Regions from separate parts of the Metabacillus herbersteinensis genome, predicted to be linked through region 4. Evidence: riboswitches for the same ligand, from Rfam matches in the RefSeq annotation. Region 4 holds a riboswitch; each other region holds the start of a gene.
The links. Region 4 has a riboswitch for cobalamin ahead of ACFFIX_RS11835 (ribonucleoside-diphosphate reductase subunit alpha). Riboswitches for the same ligand answer to the same signal wherever they lie in the genome.
Positions count from the first base shown of each region.

Region 1: another riboswitch for cobalamin. It lies ahead of ACFFIX_RS03690 ((2Fe-2S) ferredoxin domain-containing protein); the one in region 4 lies ahead of ACFFIX_RS11835 (ribonucleoside-diphosphate reductase subunit alpha).
Region 2: another riboswitch for cobalamin. It lies ahead of metE (5-methyltetrahydropteroyltriglutamate--homocysteine S-methyltransferase); the one in region 4 lies ahead of ACFFIX_RS11835 (ribonucleoside-diphosphate reductase subunit alpha).
Region 3: another riboswitch for cobalamin. It lies ahead of ACFFIX_RS08800 (ABC transporter substrate-binding protein); the one in region 4 lies ahead of ACFFIX_RS11835 (ribonucleoside-diphosphate reductase subunit alpha).

Region 1 is NZ_JBHLVO010000002.1:139,174-144,193, forward strand. Features, by position in the region: gene cobT (nicotinate-nucleotide--dimethylbenzimidazole phosphoribosyltransferase) at 1-1,017, shown strand, start outside; gene bluB (5,6-dimethylbenzimidazole synthase) at 1,085-1,726, shown strand; cobalamin riboswitch at 1,866-2,062, shown strand; cobalamin riboswitch at 2,284-2,474, shown strand; gene ACFFIX_RS03690 ((2Fe-2S) ferredoxin domain-containing protein) at 2,603-2,986, shown strand; gene ACFFIX_RS03695 (High-affinity nickel-transporter) at 2,988-3,701, shown strand; gene cobJ (precorrin-3B C(17)-methyltransferase) at 3,703-5,020, shown strand, end outside.
Region 2 is NZ_JBHLVO010000015.1:74,222-79,241, reverse strand. Features, by position in the region: gene htpG (molecular chaperone HtpG) at 1-577, opposite strand, end outside; gene ACFFIX_RS16560 (acyl-CoA thioesterase) at 820-1,293, opposite strand; gene metE (5-methyltetrahydropteroyltriglutamate--homocysteine S-methyltransferase) at 1,324-3,624, opposite strand; cobalamin riboswitch at 3,881-4,073, opposite strand; gene trhO (oxygen-dependent tRNA uridine(34) hydroxylase TrhO) at 4,757-5,020, opposite strand, start outside.
Region 3 is NZ_JBHLVO010000005.1:83,067-88,086, reverse strand. Features, by position in the region: gene ACFFIX_RS08805 (FecCD family ABC transporter permease) at 1-457, opposite strand, end outside; gene ACFFIX_RS08800 (ABC transporter substrate-binding protein) at 426-1,412, opposite strand; cobalamin riboswitch at 1,654-1,863, opposite strand; gene ACFFIX_RS08795 (ATP-binding protein) at 1,974-3,779, opposite strand; gene ACFFIX_RS08790 (response regulator transcription factor) at 3,776-4,498, opposite strand; gene ccsB (c-type cytochrome biogenesis protein CcsB) at 4,613-5,020, opposite strand, start outside.
Region 4 is NZ_JBHLVO010000008.1:93,396-98,415, reverse strand. Features, by position in the region: gene ACFFIX_RS11845 (YhdX family protein) at 213-320, shown strand; gene ACFFIX_RS11840 (ribonucleotide-diphosphate reductase subunit beta) at 375-1,421, opposite strand; gene ACFFIX_RS11835 (ribonucleoside-diphosphate reductase subunit alpha) at 1,441-3,828, opposite strand; cobalamin riboswitch at 3,871-4,059, opposite strand; gene dat (D-amino-acid transaminase) at 4,286-5,020, shown strand, end outside.

The sequences.
Region 1 (5,020 bases), on a different contig from region 4:
CCGCTTGATGATGAAATGGGTAAAACTGTTAGAGAGTATGTAGATTCATTAACGAAACCTCTAGGGAGCCTTGGCAGATTGGAAGAAATCGTGATTGAACTAGCAAAAATGACTAGCAATCCATTTCCACAGATTACACGACCAGGTGTGATTGTATTCGCAGCTGATCATGGTGTGACTGCTGAAGGAATATCCGCATTCCCTAAAGAAGTGACAGAACAGATGGTTCGAAACTTTTTAAATGGAGGAGCCGCGATTAATGTGTTCAGTAAGTCTATTGATGCTCATTTAAGAATTATAGACATAGGTGTTTCTGTTGATATTGAGGAAGAAGAGTTAATTAGTAAGAAAATTCGGTATGGAACTGCAAACTTTTACCAAGAAGATGCGATGTCGATTATTGAAGCGATTAATGCAGTTGAAATAGGCTATGAACAAGGACAACAAATGATTAATATGGGCGTTAAATGTCTAATTCTTGGAGAAATGGGAATTGGAAATACAACATCAAGTAGTGCAATTTTAGCAGCGATCAGCAGACAGAACCTAGAAAGTCTAGTTGGGAGTGGTACAGGAATTACAGCTGAAAGAATAATCCATAAACAAAAAGTTATTAGAAAAGCTCTTAAAGAGAGAAAGCCTAATCCAAATGACCCGATCGATATTCTATCAAAAGTCGGTGGGCTAGAAATTGCGGGAATGGTTGGTGCAATGCTCGCAGGGGCTAGCAACAGAATCCCAATCCTTGTTGATGGCTTTATCTCTACAACAGCCGCATTAGTGGCGAAAATGATTTCAAGTCAAGTCACCGAGTATATTTTTATAGGACACCGTTCAGTAGAGCCTGGTCATGATATAGCTATTGAGTTGTTAGGAAAAAAACCACTACTTGATTTAGGAATGAGATTAGGAGAAGGAAGTGGAGCAGCTATGGCTTTTCCTATTCTACATTCAGCAACCCTCATGTTAAGAGAAATGGCCACTTTTACACAAGCCGGAATATCCAATAAGAATTAGAAAATGAATTTAATTTTTTAAAACGCTAGATGCTTACAAGTTAAAAATGAGTGAGGTGTTTTTCCATATGTTTACTAATGAAGAAAGAGAAGCAATTTATAAAGTCATTTTCACTAGAAGAGATGTCCGAACATTTTCACCTAACAAAGTACCAAAAGAAGCTGTAGATAGAATATTAGAAGCGGCACATTATGCACCATCAGTTGGGTTTATGCAGCCGTGGAATTTTATTTTAGTTGAGTCTATTGACACAAAAAAACGTTTGGCTTGGGCAGCAGATAAAGAACGAAGAGCATTGGCAATTCATTATGAAGAAGATGACCGAGCAACAAAATTTCTCAACCTAAAAGTTGAAGGTATTAAAGAAGCTCCGTTAACAATTTGTGTAACATGTGATTCTTCAAGAGGAGGATCACATGTACTTGGACGGAATTCAATTCCAGAAACCGATATTATGTCTACTGCCTGTGCAATTCAGAATATGTGGTTAGCAGCTTGTGCTGAAGGATTAGCGATGGGATGGGTCAGCTTCTATAAAAAGTCAGACATCCGTGACATTTTAAAAATACCTTTTCATATCGATCCAGTTGCATTAATCTCAATTGGATATACAGACGTATATCCGAAAGCACCTATTCTAGAAACAGAAAAGTGGGAAAAAAGACAGAACTTAAAGAAATTGATATTTAGTGACAAATGGGGAGAATAAAGTACTATTCTTGAGTCAAAATAATTATAGACTTAAACAAAACTAAGATTTCAAACAATTTCCTCCCATTCCTTGCATTGTCATAATTGTTCCTATAAGATGTTAATAGATTTAGTTTGTGAAATAAATATTCCAATTTATAAAACAAATAGATTAAGATGCCAAGAAGGCTTAATAGGGAATCTGGTGAAAATCCAGAACTGCCCCCGCAACTGTAAGTGTGGACGAACCTGAGATAACCACTGTATAAGAGTACTGATATAGGTACTTATATGGGAAGGTCTCATAGTAGGAAGATGCACAAGTCAGGAGACCTGTCTTAATTTATAAGTTTCAACTTCTTCGGGGATTGAGAAAGTGAAACGATGGCACAATAGGTTAATTTTTATTAATTTTCCTTTTTATGTTCGTCGTTTCATCCGCTCATCTCAAAAGGTGAGTGGATTTTTTGTGTGCTTTTTTATGGAGACCATACATATATTGTCCAATGCGAGAATAATATGATGTGTATGTAGTCATTAGTAATTATTTTTGTTTTTTAGTAGATTTATACAATTACATAATGTTACGACAAGGTGCACGATAGATGTCTATTGTGTTAAAAGGGAAGAACGGTGAAAATCCGTCACGGTACCCGCCACTGTTAAGGGGAGTTTTATTGCAAAATGTCACTGAGCATACTTGCTTGGGAAGACGCAATGAAATGATGAACCATAGTCAGGAGACCTGCCTTGTACGTAAATACTTCGTAATCCTACGGGCTATAGGAAGAAGTGCCGATTAAGTGGGATACGTATCATTGTGTCATTTTTTCTGCACCTCTATCTAATAGGGGTGCATTTTTTATTTGTCTAAAAAAATAATGGAGCTGATTAGATGACAACTTGGAATTTAAACGGGACTAAACATCATGTTTTGATTTGTAACGGAAGTAGTTGTATGAGAAAGGGAGGAGAAGAGGTAACCCAAGCGATTCGAAATGAAGTGACGAACTTGGAGTTGGATGCGCAAGTACATTCGACGAGAACCCGCTGTAATGGTCGATGCAAAGATGCTTGCGTCGTGATCGTTTATCCAGAAGGAACTTGGTATAAGGCGGTTACTCCAGAATCGGGGAGTACGATTGTTAAAGAACATCTAGCAGAAGGAAGAATCGCTCTGGAATCTGTTATTTATCACTATGAAGAACAAGGATTTATTGCACCTGATCATTCAGAGTCGATAGTCGGTATATCAAAACCATTAAAAGGAGAAGGTTAATTTGGAAGTTTTATCATTCGCGTTATTAGCAGTTTTTATTGGAATGAGGCATGGAATGGATAGTGACCATGTTGCAGCAATTGCTGACATGGTAGGAAGTGAAGAACGAAAGCGAAGGCAAGTGTCGCTTGGGTTAATGTACGCGTTAGGTCATGGTTTAATTGTTTTAATCATTGGGCTAATTTCAATTCTCATTGGCTTAAAACTACCTACTAATGCCCAAGTTTTTCTGGAAGGTTTTGTAGGAATAACACTTCTTCTACTAGGTGGGTTTATCTTATATACGGTTTTCGTTCAAAGGAATGAGTATGAGTATAAAAGTCGTATCAAGATTGTCTATGAGTTTCTAGCAAATTTCACACCAAAAGCGAAACGGGAAGGAATAAAAGCCAATCTATCACCTCTTGCGTTTGGGGTTATAGGGGCATTTCTTATCGGAATTATTCATGGCATTGGTGTGGAAACACCGACGCAACTTGCAGTTATTACAAATGCAGTTGGAATGAGTAACTTATCCGCAGCAATGATCCAGCTATTTCTATTTGTTATCGGACTACTAATCTCAACGATCTTTATAACATGTTGTCTATCATGGGGATTTGTAAAGGCTAGGTTTCGAAAACAGCTTTTTATCATTCTTGGGTCAATTACAGGAATCTATAGCATCGGCTTAGGAGTCATAATGCTCGTTGAATTAGTCAAGGGAGGCGTATAAGGTGGCTGGCAAGTTACTTGTGATTGGCTTTGGACCAGGAAGTTTTGAACACATAACAGATCGAGCGAGAGAAGCCATTGGGGAAAGCGATATGGTCATCGGCTACAAAACGTATGTGGAGTTAATTGAGGGTCTTTTGACAAACCAACAAATTATTAGTACCGGAATGACTGAAGAAGTGGGCCGAGCACAGGAAGCTGTAAAACAAGCGGAACTTGGAAAAAAGGTAGCGGTTATTTCAAGTGGTGACGCCGGAGTGTATGGGATGGTTGGACTTGTCTATGAGGTTTTAGTCGAGAAGAAATGGTCGAGAGAGACTGGTGTAGAAGTCGAGATTATTCCAGGAATATCAGCCATTAACTCATGTGCTTCATTACTTGGAGCTCCTGTAATGCATGACGCATGTACAATCAGTTTAAGCGACCATTTAACACCATGGACTTTGATCGAAAAGCGAATTGAAGCAGCAGCACAGGCAGACTTTGTGATTGCGCTGTACAATCCGAAAAGTGGTCGTAGAACAAGGCAAATTGCTGAGGCGCAACGGATTCTCCTCAACCATCGGTCACCAGATACACCGGTAGGCCTTGTCAAGAGTGCGTATCGTGATCGACAGCATGTTGTGATGACAAATTTAAAGGATATGCTTGAGTACGATATTGGGATGTTAACGACGGTGATGATCGGAAATTCCTCAACTTTCATGTATGATGGCTTGATGATTACCCCAAGGGGCTACCAACGTAAATATACCTTAAATACAACAGAACAAGTATTAAAGCCTCATCAACGGTTAAAGAAAGAGTCAGAACCCTGGGCATTAGAGCAAGAAGAATTCAATCCCGAAAGTGAAATTATGTTCTCTTCAAGGGACGTAGCTGAACAAGCGTTAGACGCATTTGGTTATGAAACGAAAGAACCAAGCAATCACTCTTTTGTGCAACAGCCGTTAGAGACGATATTTGAACTTGCTGTTAGCCCAGGTGTTGCCAAAAAAACCTTCACACCAAAACAATTGCTGACCTTAGCAGAGGTTGTCGGGGAAGCAGGAAGGATCGAATATACGACAGATCATCAAATCAAGCTGGAAATTCATACCTCAAATCCTGAGCAAGCAACAGAACGATTAACAGCTGCAGGATTTATTTTATCTCCTGTTGGTGATGTATTGACCTTAAAAGCATGTGATTTTTGTGAAGGTGAAAAAAAGGATTCGATTCCGTATGCTGACACCTTGCAGGAAATACTAGGAGGACTTGAGCTACCAAAGGAGTTAAAGGTTGGTTTCAACGGATGTGGAATGGCTTGCTTTGGTGCAG
Region 2 (5,020 bases), on a different contig from region 4:
CTTTTAATTGACGCTCTTCTAAAAACTCTTCATAACTATCATCTTCAGTGTTCTCTTTAATTTTTAGAGTAATCTCTGTACCAACTGACTCTTTTTCATGTGGGGTAATAGAGAATCCATCTGCACCCTCTGATTCCCACTTGTAAGCTTCATCACTACCCAAAGCTTTACTAATTACAGTCACAACGTCGGCAACCATGAATGCTGCATAAAATCCAACCCCGAACTGACCAATAATGTCATGTCCATCCTTTAATTCATTTTCACTTTTAAATGCTAAAGATCCACTCTTTGCAATGATACCAAGGTTATTTTCAAGATCTTCTTTGGTCATCCCAATACCTGTATCTGTAATTGTTAATATTCGGTTGTCCTTATCAGCAGACACTTTTATGTAGTAACTATCATTGTCAAAAGTTAATGTATCATCTGTTAAAGCTTTGTAATAAATTTTGTCGATTGCATCACTTGCATTTGAAATTAACTCTCTTAAAAATACCTCTCGTTTAGAATAAATGGAATTGATCATCATTTCTAACAATCTTTTGGATTCTGCTTTAAATTCTTGTTTCACCATTAAAACCTCTCCTTTCAAAAATAAACGGACTTGAACATACTTAAACGTAATATGTACTTCGCAAGACCGATAAGTATAAGTTTAGCACTCTAGCTGTTCAAGTGCCAATCTATTATTTTAATATCATATACTCTATTTGTTGTCAATAAGTGAGTTTTAATTTTACATTTCATTAAATAGATGTAATATAAAAGCCAAATCCTTGAAACATAAGGATTTGGCCTATTAATAATGAACTTATACTACCGAATCATTGCTCTATTTTTTCTATGCTCCTTACGAGCAGGTGCCGTTTCAAAAAGTCTTTTTTCTTCATTTGAATGGGGTATTATTTTTGGAACTGAAATCGGTTTTCCGTTTTGATCAACAGCTACCATTGTAAGAAAAGCTTCCGTAGTTAAAGTTTTCTTATCCAATAATAAGTCAGTAGAGTAAACTTTTACAAATACTTCCATGGGGGTTCTTCCTGTTGATGTAACACTAGCTTCTAAACTTAGAGCATCTCCAACAGTGGCAGACGATAAGAAGTCTACAGAATCAATTGATGCTGTGACAACCACATTATTGCAGTGCTTCATAGCTGCCAAGGCAGCGATTTCATCGATATGGGATAGAACCTTCCCACCTAAAATTGTTTTTAACTGATTCGTATCAGGCGGAAGGACAAGTTTTGTCTGTATAGTTCTCGAACGTTCTACTGAATATGCTTGTTCCATTTCATTTTACTCCTTCCGTGATTGGTATCTTTAATGTTCCTTTCCCACGAGCAGCTTTTCTCTCGTTTGTTCTGCCGCTTTAACCATCACTCTAAGTGCTTCGACGGTCTCATCAATACCACGTGTTTTTAACCCGCAATCAGGATTAATCCAGAATAGCTTTGGATCAAGCACTTGAAGAGCACGATCTATGTTTCTTGTCATCTCTTCAAGCTTTGGTATCCGTGGACTATGAATGTCGTATACACCAAGACCGATGCCTTTGTTATACGTATTTTCTTCAAAGGCATGAATTAATTCACCATGACTTCTTGACGTTTCGATCGAAATAACATCAGCATCGAGCGCTTTAATCGCATCGATAATATCCGCAAAATCCGAATAACACATATGGGTATGAATTTGTGTACCGTTTTGCACAGATGTTGTTGCAAGTTTAAATGCGTAGACTGCAGCGTCAAGATAGCTTTCCCATTTTTCCCGTTTTAATGGCAACCCTTCACGAAGTGCTGGTTCATCGACTTGAATCATATGAATTCCATTCTCCTCAAGTGTTTCAACTTCTTTTCGAAGTGCTAGCGCAATTTGGTTTGCAACAACGTAGCGTGAAACATCATCGCGAACAAACGACCAATTTAAAATTGTAATGGGACCTGTCAACATTCCTTTTACAGGTTTGTCTGTTAACGTTTGAGCATATACGGTTTCTTTGACTGTCATTGGTTTTAAATAGTTCACGTCACCGTATATAAGCGGTGGCTTCACACATCGAGAACCATATGACTGTACCCAACCGAATTTAGTGAATTGAAAGCCATCTAATTTTTCACCAAAATATTCAACCATGTCTGTACGTTCAAATTCTCCATGTACAAACACATCTAGACCAAGTTCTTCTTGAATTTCTATCCATTTATTAATTTCAGCTTTTATATATGTTCCATACTCTTCACCAGTTAGCTCTCCTTTTCGCCACTTTAAACGCTGTTTTCTTACTTCTTGTGTTTGCGGGAAGCTTCCAATTGATGTAGTTGGAAGAAGTGGTAATTGAAAAGCCTTTTCTTGAAAACCTTGACGGATTTTAAATGGTGCTTCACGTTCAGCTTTATACGAATGCAAATTCTCAATGGCTTCTTGGACTTGTCTATTGTTTCGAAAGGATGATTCATTTAACTCCTCAATTGCTTTTATACTCGCTGTGATCTCCTTATGTATTGTTCCCTTCCCAGCGTTTAATCCTTTTGTAAGCACTACAATTTCAGATAATTTTTCATCTGCAAATGATAGTGCATCTTTTATAACTGCATCGAGTGTATTTTCGCTTTTAACTGTCACTGGTACATGTAGTAAGCTTGATGAAGGCTGTACAAGGAGACGATCCTTTGAAACAACCTCCGAAATCTCTGCAAGAAGTGAGGACTTTTCATCAAGATTCGCACACCATATGTTCCGTCCGTCAATTACTCCAGCAGCAAGCACTTTATCTTTTGGGAAACCATATTTTTTCAAAGCTGCAAGATTTTCCCCATGATCATGTACAAAATCTAGGCCAATTCCTTGAACAGGGAGTGAAACGATATCTTCGTATTTTTCAATGCTCTCAAAATAGGTTTGCAAAATAATTTTCACTTCTGGTGCTGCTTCACGCAATGTTTGATAGACTTCGTTAAATAAAGCAACCTCTTCTTTTAAAAGTGTTGTCGATAAAATAGGTTCATCGATTTGCACCCACTCTACGCCTTCTTTTTGCAATTCACGTAATATGTCAGCATAAAGCGGCACAAATTGATTAACAATTGTTTTAAAGTCACTGTCTTTATATCCTTTTGACAGCTTTATAAATGTTATAGGTCCTAAGATAACAGGCTTACCTTCGATATCAAGTTTGTGTTTCGCCTCTTTATAAAATTGAAGTGGACGGTTTTCAACAAGAGTTGGTTCTACTTCATCCAGTTCTGGAACAATATAGTGATAGTTTGTGTTAAACCATTTTGTCATTTGGGATGCAACCGCACCATTCGTACCACGTGCAATATCAAAATATGTTTCAAGTGATACTTTACCTCCATCGTACTCAAAGCGCTTCGGAACTAGACCGAACATAACAGCTGTATCAAGTACATGATCATACAAGCTAAAATCTCCAACCGGAATTAAGTCTATTCCTTGATCAATTTGCTTCTGAAGATGATGTAGACGAATTCCTTCAATTTCTTTTAAGAATGATTTTTCTTCAAGTTTTCCTGCCCAAAACTGTTCAAGTGCCTTTTTCCATTCGCGTTGTTCACCAATTCTTGGATAACCTAAATTCGAGCTTTTTACTTTACTCATCTTATTTATCACTCCTTCGATAGTTTTCGTCTTCAACTAGCCACGTTCCTAAGTGGCAGTAACTCCCTTTGGTCGAAACTGACACTAAGAACCTGATAAGGTTAACTAACCATCAGAAGGTCACTGATGGAAGTTAAACTAAAAAATCTCCCTTTTCAAATAGAAAAGAGAGATTCATACGCATAGCTAACTAGAGTTGAGACCTACTGGTTTCCTCAACACGTATTCCTCACCCCTCCCCTATATCCCCGTAGAGCAAAAGTACATACAACAGGCAGGTCTCCTGACTTAGGATCTTCGCTTCTTATCCCTTCCCATTTCAATATGAAACAGTGGTTGATTGATAAGTTGCTCCCCATTACAGTGGCGGGACCGTGCCGGAATTTCACCGACTTCCCTTTTAAGCTGTATAAATCTTTCACACAGCACCTAATTGCGTTTTATATTAAATTTTTTAAAGATAAGCGTTGGACGCTGCCTCCACTTCTCTTGATTAAGAGTTTTAATGTTTTATAATATTTTGAATTTAATAGCCATATTAGCATGCCAAACACATCCTGTCAAAAAAACCTTTCAAAATAAGTAACGGGTTCACTTGTGGGGTGCAGAAATTTAAATAACAAGTCGAATTCAATGGCTCATTCACAAGTTTTTAACCTCTTAATTCGTGGGAAAATTCATATATGTTTTTTTCCAAGTCGTTGCAAAGGACATTTCGCTTTCTATCCTACGGGGTTTTGTCCTCCATCAGCTCTATGAAGGACATTTTCCCTGCTTTCCTACGGAGCTTTATCCTTCATAAGCTTTATGAAGGACATTTCCTCTGCTTTCCTACAGAGTTTTGTCCTTCATAAGCTTTATAAAGGACATTTTTCTTGGTTCACTATAAAACTTCAATAAATATTCACACTATAAATCACACACACTCCAATAATTATTTCTACCTTTAGAATTTACCTTTCGAATTCGGAGAGAATAAGACAAGAAACAACATCTAACCTTGATATGACAACAAAAAACACACTGTGATTTCTTATGAAATACAGTGTGTTTTCTCCCTGAGAATTGTTTGTTTGCACCTCTGAAGTGAACCCCTTCAAAATAAGAAGGGGTTCCTCACATTTAAATTAAACTAGACCAATGCTTCTAGACGTTCTTGTACAGACTCTTCAGTCAGACCATGCTCGCTTATATATCTATTTCTTGAATTAACTCTACATTCATGACTACATGCACGTAAATATTTATGTTCATTTTCTTCTGAACAAAGAATTTTTTTATTGCATTCTGGGTTTGCACAGTTAACATAGCGCTCACATGGTTCATTTGTAAAGTAATCTCTGCCTACAACTGTTGGTTCTACTCCATTAACAGGTACGCTAATTCTTTCATCAAA
Region 3 (5,020 bases), on a different contig from region 4:
GGACGAGGAAAAGCGTTAAAAATGCAGATAAAACACTAATGAATGGTAAGGTCAGCATCCCTAAATATGGTACTGAAACACCAAAAAAAAGGACGATGACAGCTCCGAGTGAAGCACCTGACGAGACACCTAATGTATAGGGATCTGCAAGAGGATTGCGTAATAATCCTTGAAAGGCCGCACCAGCAACTGCTAGGGAACCTCCAACCATAAAAGCAAGTATTACTCTTGGGAATCGAATGGACATAATAATATTAACGGCTGTGTTATCCACAGATGTGCTTGAAACCCAACCTAATTCCTGTAGGAAAACTTGAATAATAGTAGAAAAGGGAATCGTTAGTGTACCTAACGATATCCCTGCTAAAATTGATAGTATTCCAATTAGACTTGAAATAAGTAAAGGGTGAAAAATTCGAAACCTTTTAGTAAACATCAGGGTAAATAGCTTTCGCAAGCTCTTCTACACCTTCAATTAGTCGTGGACCTGGTCTTGTAACCTTATCAGAATGAATGTCATATACTTGCTCTTCTTGGATGGCTGGAACGTCTTTCCACGCGTCACGACCTAGAACTTTCTCTAATGCATTTTCTGTATAGTATCCATAAGTTAAAACGATAATATCTGGATTAAAAAGAACAGCATCTTCTTCTGTAACTTTGGGCCAGCCTTCTAAGTCCGCAGCCACGTTTATCGCACCTACTGCTTGAATCATTTCATCAATAAACGTTCCCTTACCCGCAGTATAAATCTCAGGAGCTCCAGAAATTTCTACCCATACATTTTTCTTATCCTCTTCTGATATAGTAGCTGCCTTTTCTTCAATATTTCCTAATCTCTCTTTCATATTGTTGACAATTTCATCAGCCTTTTCAGTTGTACCTGTTACTTGACCAATGAAATTAATGCTATCATAAGCACCATCAATCGATGTAGCATCTTTTACAACGATGACATTAATACCTGCATCTTGGAGTTGTTTTAAACCTGCTTCTGAGTTATGGGCTCCTGATGCATGCGCTAAAACAACATCTGGTTGTAGTGAGATTATTTTCTCAACATTAAATTCCATACCACCGATTTTTTCAACCTCTGCTACTTCTTCTGGGTAGTTATCAAAATCTGTCACTCCAACAACTGCATCTCCCATACCAAGTGCATATGTAATTTCAGTGTTACTAGGAATTAAAGACACAATACTCTCTGGTTGTTCTTCAATTGTCACTTCATTTCCAAGAGCATCTGTGACGGTGATTGGGAAATCTGCCTCTTTCGTTTCTTCACTTGCTTTTTCACTTGACTCTGAGCCCTCTTTTTCAGTTTGATCTTCACCTGTAGATCCACAAGCTGTTAAAGATACGAGCACTAATAATAAAAGTAATGGAAGAAGATATTTTTTTAATTGGTTCATTTTCTAAACTCCTTTTGATTTGTGTTTATCTTGCTATAAGAATAGGAGCAAAAGAAGAAGATACTTGCGATTCTATCACTTTGACAAGAATTTTTACTGACTTTTCATTAATCCTAACGATGCGCATCGATTTTAGAATAGTAAAAAAGCCCACTCCGTGTTTGGAATGGACTAAAACGACTCAGGTAATAAAATACGAATGCCTGACTCGTTTCAATCTCAACCCCCGAAGATTTGAAACAAAAAGATTGTGAGTTAGGCAGGTCTACTGACTTATGCTTCTTCCTACTTTGAGCCTTCCCATACTAAAAATCCATTTAGATTTTTAATACAGTGGTCATTCTCATTTCGTCCACATTTACAGTTGCGGGGACAGTTCTGGATTTAAACCAGATTCCCTATTAAGATAAAGCAAAAAATGCTTTATTACACCTATCTCGCAAAAAATGAAGTTGTCAACTATACTCATTTTATAAGAAGTTTGTCAATGTTACAAGAAAAAGCTTCTTCCCAAGGCGCTTTCGCTTCCTGAATTTGTTTCTTATGAAACAAGATTGTTCGTCAAATTCTATCAGATTCTAGCTTTTTTCGAGGTATATAAAAGCTAAAGGTTGTTCCTTCGTCGACTTTACTGTGCACGGTAATTGTACCTTTGTGGGCGTCAACGATGTTTTTGGCAATGGCTAACCCGAGTCCAGTACCCGATCTTCCTCGTGTTCTCGCTTTATCAGCTTTATAGAATCGTTCAAATACAAATGGAAGATCATCCTCAGGAATCCCACTGCCAGAGTCTTGTACATTAAACTTCAAGCCTTTTTCGACCGATTGTACATTAAATTTCACCAGACCATTTACACTCGTATGTCTAATTGCATTATCAATCAGATTTGTTAAAACCTGTTCAATCCCATCTGGATCTAAGTTAAATTGCGGTTCCTCAAGATTCATAGAAATTTGCAGTGAAATTTGTTTTTCTTTTGCTAAGCCTTGAAATTTCCTGTTGATTTTTTCCATAAATTCAGGGATCAAAATTTCATCATAGGTTAACGAAATATGTCCTGCCTCCATACGAGCTAAGTCTAGCAAATCATTGACAAGACGTCCCATTCGAAGTGATTCATCATAAATAATTTGCGATATTTCTTTTTTCTCTTCATCCGAACTAGCAATATCATCGATAATTGCTTCACTATACCCTTGGAGCATCGCAATTGGCGTTCTCAACTCATGACTAACATTCGCAATAAAATCTTTGCGGAGCTTATCAAGTCTTCGTTCCTCTGTCATATCTCTTAAGACAGCTACAGCCCCACGAACATAGGACTGATTGTATAATGGACTCATCACAAGTACCCAACTTCTACCTTGCAACATAATTTCAATAATTTGTTCTTTTTCGGTATTAACCACACGCCCAAAAAGCTCTTGTGCGTCTGGTGGTAACTCTTCTCCAATTTCAACTTTCATCCCTTGTTCATAGTACCACGCTTGTAAAAAACGTTCAGCCGGAGGATTTGTAACGAGTATCGTTCCATCAATATTAAGAGTAATAACACCATCTGCCATACTACTTAAAATACTTGTTAAATGTTCTTTTTCCTGACTCAGGGCATTAATATGAAATTTAAGTTGTCTACCCATTTGATTAAAAGCAATACCAAGCTCCCCGATTTCGTCATGAGATAAAATTGGAACTTTCTTGTCAAACTTTCCTCTCGCTAACTCCTGTGCAGCCTCACGCATTTTTCTTAGAGGATAGGTGATTCTTGTTGATAAAAAGAAGGCAAATACGGTTGTAAGAATAATTGCAATTCCTGCTGCTAACAATATGTACTTTGTTGTATGCTTAGTCGTTTCATGGACGGCAAGTAAGGATTGTGAAATATAGACAGCACCGTCTTTATCGTCTGTTATCTGATAAGGAACCCCCACAACAAGGACCTCATCTTCTCCATTCATTTTACGAGTTTCATCTTCAGATATAATGGTTCGTTTACTAACTCTTCTGTTTTCATCTAAGACTACAGACAATTCAGGGTCTTTTCTAATCGCTTCAAGGTCAAAATGTGGTATATTCTCATCCTCAAGTGGAGAGATCCAATAAGTAGAATCATCTTCAACAATGACGATGTTTGTAAGCTCATCAACAAGCTCCCAAGCAATTGACCTAGCAAGCGCTTGATCTTCATGGCTCTCTAAAATCACCGAAACTTTGTTTGCAAGTTGTGTGAGCTCTTTTTCGGCTTCATCAACATGGTAGTTTTCGATAAACTCCAGCATTAATATGGTTAAAACAAATAAAACAAACGAAACTAATAATAAAATGGTAATCCAGAGTTTACCTACTACACTTCTCCATAGCATCATTCATTGCCAACCTCAAATTTGTAGCCCACACCCCAGACGGTTACAATCATTTTTGCTGCTTCAGGGGAGACTTTGTTCAATTTTTCACGAAGACGTTTCACATGTGTATCAACTGTTCGTAAATCCCCGAAAAACTCGTATTGCCATACTTCTTTTAATAATTTTTCACGGTCATAAACTTTATCAGGTGTTTTAGCTAAAAAGTATAAAAGCTCATATTCCTTAGGAGTTAAACTTACTTCAATCCCATCTGCTAAAATTCGGTGTGCATCATGCTCAATTGAAAGATGAGGAAATACGATCACATTTTTTGCTTTCGTATCTGTCTTAAGATACGAAGTTTGAGATGAACGTCTGAGCAGCGCTTTTACTCGAAGCACTACCTCTCTAGGACTAAATGGTTTGACTATGTAATCATCTGTTCCAACTTCAAAACCTTGCACACGGTTTGCTTCTTCGCCTTTCGCAGTTAACATGATAATTGGAGTTGCCTTTTTTTCACGTAATTGCTTACATACTTCAATGCCATCAATACCAGGCATCATCAAATCAAGCATTATCAAATCGTAATCATGGTTAAGTGCTAGTTCGAGTGCTTCGTCACCATTCTCAGCTTCTTCAATTTCATAGTTTTCTCTTTCTAAGTACATCCGGAGTAATCTACGAATTCGATCTTCATCATCCACCACAAGTATTTTTCCATATTGATTCTCTTCCATTTGAAAGCCTCCTTTGAATGTTCATTTAAAAAGAAAACCCTCACTGCATAGAGTGAAGGCTTTCTTACAGCAGTGTAAATCATTTTAGATTAGCTTGCTGATACTATCCTAGAATTAAGCATATGAGTGAAGACCTGCAATAACTAAGTTTACAAAGATAAAATTAAACATGATAATCGCAAATCCAATAACTGCTAACCAAGCAGATTTTTCACCATGCCATCCTTTTGAGAGACGCAAATGTAAATAGGCTGCATAGAAAAGAAACGTAATAAGTGCCCATACTTCCTTAGGATCCCAGCCCCAAAAGCGTGTCCATGCAATTTGTGCCCATATCATCGCAAAGATTAGTGCACCTAAAGTGAACACTGGGAAACCTATCGCTATTGAACGATAGCCAATTTCATCAATTAATTCTAAGTTCACGTTTTTTGTAAACGGCTGGATCATAGCTGCTAATCTCTTTCTGAAAACAAGTCTAGCGAGTCCATAAAGAACTAGACCAGCTAGAATGGACCAAAT
Region 4 (5,020 bases):
CAGCTCTAGCGCCTAGACCCTAGACCCGCTTCCTTTCTAACTAAGCCTTCAGAAACTATATATATTCGGTTACTAAATGTAAATTCCTGTAAATTAATGATGGGAGTTAGCAAGATGTTAATTGTTTTCTATAAAATAGTACAAATTTCATGTTTACATAAGATTCAGATAACTTATAATGAGGGTAACTTTTCAGAAGGAGGGATACCACAATGGGAAAAGGTAGAATCCGAGTAGAAGAGAGAATTAAGGCTGAAACAGACGAAGAAATGTATGAAGCACAATTATTAGCTGATGATCATAAAGACGAGAGAGAGTGATTTTTCGCTCTCTTTTTTTAAATTGAAAAAAGAGAGAGGCATAACCCTCCCTACTTAAAGATCATCAAACCCATTATCTACTGAGTTCACCTTCGTATATTGTCTGGACTTTTGCTCGAAAAAGTCAGATTTACCAAGATCAACATCTTCGTACGCTTTAATCCACTTTAAAGGATTAGTACGATATCCTTCAAAAGGTCTGTCATAGCCAAGCTGAACACACCTAACATTTGCATAAAACTTAATATAGTCCTCTACATCCTTCATGTTGATGCCATCGATTTTATTTCCAAGTATAGAACGGCCCCATTCGATTTCTAATTCCGCTGCTTTTCTAAATGTTTGTTGGATGAAATAGGCTAGCTCAGGTGTATCATATTCTGGATATTCATTTAGAATTTCTTTGAAAATTTTTACGAATAAATCCACATGGATCTGTTCATCACGATTAATGTAGTTAATCATTGTGCTTGTTGCGACCATTTTTTGATTTCTGGCCAGATTGTAGAAAAAAGCAAAGCCGGAATAAAAGAATAATCCTTCTAAAATGACATCATAGACGATCGACTTTAATAGGTTTTCGACATTAGCCTCTTCCGCAAAAGCTTGATAGCCGTTCGTGACAAAGTCATTGCGATCTCGTAAAGTCTGGTCAGATCGCCAATAATTAAATACCTCGTCTTGAATATGCTTCGGAACGATGCTTGATAAAACATAGGAATAGGAATGGTTATGGACCACTTCCTGCTGTGCGAGAATAATCATCAGCGCATTTACACTGGAATCAGTAAGGTAGTCGGCAACTTTTCCAGCATAATCTGTTTGAATGCTGTCGAGTAATGCGAGCAGTCCAATGACTTTTAAAAAGGCATCTCGCTCATCGACACTTAGCTCTTTGAACTGCTTAATATCTTGAGACATATTAATCTCAAATGGTGTCCAAAAATTCGAAAGCATTTTTTTGTATTTTGGATATGCCCATCCGTAGGCAGTATCATCCCAGTTAAGAATATTTGAACTTTTTCCGTTAATGATCCTTGTCGAACGATTTGGAGCGGTTGGATCCATGAGAACGCGTTTTGTTAACGCCGTTTTTGTCATTGTGTTACCTCCCTTTTGATCAACTAGCACAGGATTCGCATTCTTCAATCGCACTGGAAGTAGAACGGACGTAATATGTCGTTTTTAAGTCTGCTTTCCAGGCGGCAAGGTGCAGGTCTAGGAGCTCTACTGCTTTAATCGTATTTTGAACATAAAAGTTAAAGGAAATAGATTGATCAATATGACGTTGTCTTGCTGCATTTTGTTTGATACTCCAGTGTTGGTCGATAAAATAAGCTGATTTATAATACCATGTTGTTTCTGCGTTTAAGTCAGGCGCTGTGACTGGAATTTTGTAATCCTTTTTTTCTTCGGAGTACACTTTTTGAAATATAGGGTCGATGCTTGCTGTGCTTCCTGCGATAATTGAAGTAGAAGCATTTGGTGCAACAGCCATCAAGTAGCCGTTGCGAACGCCAAACGTTTTTACTTTATCGCGAAGTTCATCCCATGGGAGGCTACTCCCTGCTGTTTTGTAATTTCTCTTTGTAAAATAGGAACCATTTTCCCAATCTGAACCATGAAAAACAGAGTAAGCACCCTTTTCTTTTGCTAATTCCATGCTAGCTTGGATCGTATAATAAGAGATTTCCTCATAAAGCTTGTCCGCATAAGCGACTGCTTCATCACTTTCCCATTTTAGTTGCCTTAATGCTAGAAGGTGATGCCATCCGAAGGTTCCCAACCCAATCGAACGGTATTTCTGATTGGTTAGTTTTGCTTGTAAAACTGGGATGTTATTGAGATCAATGACATTGTCTAACATCCGAACTTGAATAGGAATTAATCTCTTTAGAACGGAATCGGTTACAGCTTTGGCGAGATTAATAGATGAGAGATTGCAAACAACAAAATCACCAGGTGTTTTCACTGTGATAATTTTCCCGTCTTCTGTGTACTGCTCGTCCTGAATCGTTGGGCTTTGATTTTGAGTAATTTCGGTACAAAGGTTGCTACAGTAGATCACTCCAACATGAGAATTTGTATTTTTTCGATTTACTTCATCGCGGTAAAACATATAAGGTGTGCCTGCCTCAAGTTGACTAATCATAATCCGCTTCATGATATCAATGGCCGGAATAGTTTCTCTTGAAAGAGTAGGGGTGTTCACACAATCCCAGTATTTTTCTCTAAAGCTTCCATTGCCTTTTTCCTCATCGAAATAGTCTTCTAAGCTGTATCCCATTACTCGACGAACTTCATGGGGATCAAATAAATGCCATTCACCACGCTTTTCGACCTGTTCCATAAATAAATCAGGAATACAAACGCCTGTAAACAAATCATGGGTCCTTAGACGTTCATCACCATTGTTCAATTTTGCATCTAAAAAGGAAAAGATATCTTTGTGCCAAACATCAAGATAAACCGCGATTGCTCCTTTTCGTTGCCCAAGCTGATCAACACTTACAGCTGTGTTGTTTAATTGCTTCATCCAAGGAATGACACCAGAAGATACTCCTTTGAAACCTTTAATATCACTGCCACGACTTCTCAGCTTACCTAGATACGTGCCAATTCCGCCACCTGCTTTTGATAAATTCGCAATATCAGTGTTGCTATCAAAGATTCCTTGTAAACTATCATCGATCGTATCGATAAAACAGCTTGATAGCTGTCCGATTGGTTTTCCTGCGTTGGAGAGAGTAGGAGTTGCGACAGTCATATATAGATTGCTCATCGCCCAATATGCTTCTTTAACTAGGTATAAGCGTTTTTCTCTCTCCTCATTTGCAAGCAAAGTCATCGCAATGATTAAAAACCGTTCCTGTGGGAGCTCGTACACTTGCTTGTTGAAATCTCGGGCTAAATAACGGTCGCTTAAGGTACGAAGTCCAATGTATGTAAATAGCTTGTCGTTGTCGGGGTTGATGATTGCACCTAGCTCTTCAATTTCATCCTTCGAATAGGAGGTTGTTAAGAATGTGCTATAGATTCCTTTTGATTCCAAAGCTGTGAGAAGCTCATAAAAGGGGCCGTATTTTTCTTCCTTTGGATAGTGACGAGCGTGTGCAGACTCTGCATAAAGTTTTTTCAGAAAAAGCTGTGCACAAAAGTACGTCCAATCGGGTTCTGTTTCACTAATATGTGATAAACCTTCTAAGATTAGTAGATTGGTTATTTGTTCGGAGGAATACATTTCCCTTTGTGAGATGGATAGAAGAACTCGTTCAATGAAGTTCTCTAATGGGAGAGCAAGGAAGTCTTGTCCAAGGTTTTCGAGAGAGCGCTGCAATTTTAAAGAATCAAATTGAGTTACAGTTCCATCGTTACTATTTTTTATCAACGTCTGGGTCAATTGTGTTGTCATTGTCATCCTCCTGTTTAACAAAAATAAAAAATCCACTCGTAGATTGAGTGGATCAAACGATAGCACAATGAAGAAGGTAACCCAAATAACCTTCATTTTATCCCATCGTTTCATCTTCTCAGGTCCCCGAAGAATTCGAAACTTTGCAAGTTACAGGCAGGTCTACTGACTTGTGCTTAATCCTACTTAGAGTCCTTCCCATACGATATCTTGATGTATTGTACAGTGGCTTTTCTCAGTTCGTCACACTTACAGTTGCGGGGACAGCTCTGGAATTTCACCAGATTCCCTATTATGCCAACTTGGCACCTGTTCTTACAGTTAATACTATATATAGTTACTAACGTTATTGTTAATTCAATATGTAGTGTGTATCTTATATAAACATCATATAGGACTAGTCGTTTCTTTTCAACTAAAAAGTGATGATTGTCGAAAAGAATTGAATATGATCATTCTAAAAAGTTCTCAGGGTTAGCTCTTTAATAAAATCTGTAACCATGTCATACTAGGGAAAAGATTGTTAAAATTCCGATTCGAAAGGGAGTAGAATATGCGCGTTTTATTACAAGATCAACTGTTGAATAGAGATGAAGTGGCAATTGATATAGAAGACCGGGGTTATCAATTTGGCGATGGCGTTTACGAAGTGATGCGGGTGTATGAAGGACAACTGTTCACTATAAATGAGCACTTAGAAAGACTTGCGAGAAGTGCAGATCAAATTAGAATGAAACTACCACTACGTCTTGATGTATTAAAAGAGAGACTTATAGAGTTAGTGAGTGAAAACTCAGTGCAAAATGGTGCTGTATATGTACAGGTTTCTCGAGGTGTAAGTTTAAGAAATCATTCATTTCCGGGCGATAAGGTTACACCTGTATTAATCGCGTATCCGTTACCTGGAAAAAAACCTGCTCAAGAGCAACAAAATGGTGTTCAAGTGAACCTTGTTGATGACATGCGCTGGCTTCGCTGTGATATAAAGAGTTTAAATTTATTGTGGAATGTTATGGCAAAGCAAGAGGCCTTAGATAAAGGGACATATGAGGCACTTCTGCATCGTGATGGCACAATCACTGAAGGATCTTCAACAAATTTCTATGCAGTGAAGGATGGAACTGTTTATACACATCCAGCGAATAACCTGATTTTGAATGGAATTACAAGAATGAAAATTATAGAGCTTTGTAGTGAAAATGGAATACCTTTTATGGAAAAAGAACTCTACATTAATGAGCGAACTTCTTTTGATGAAGCATTTATTTCTTCAACAACGATTGAAATT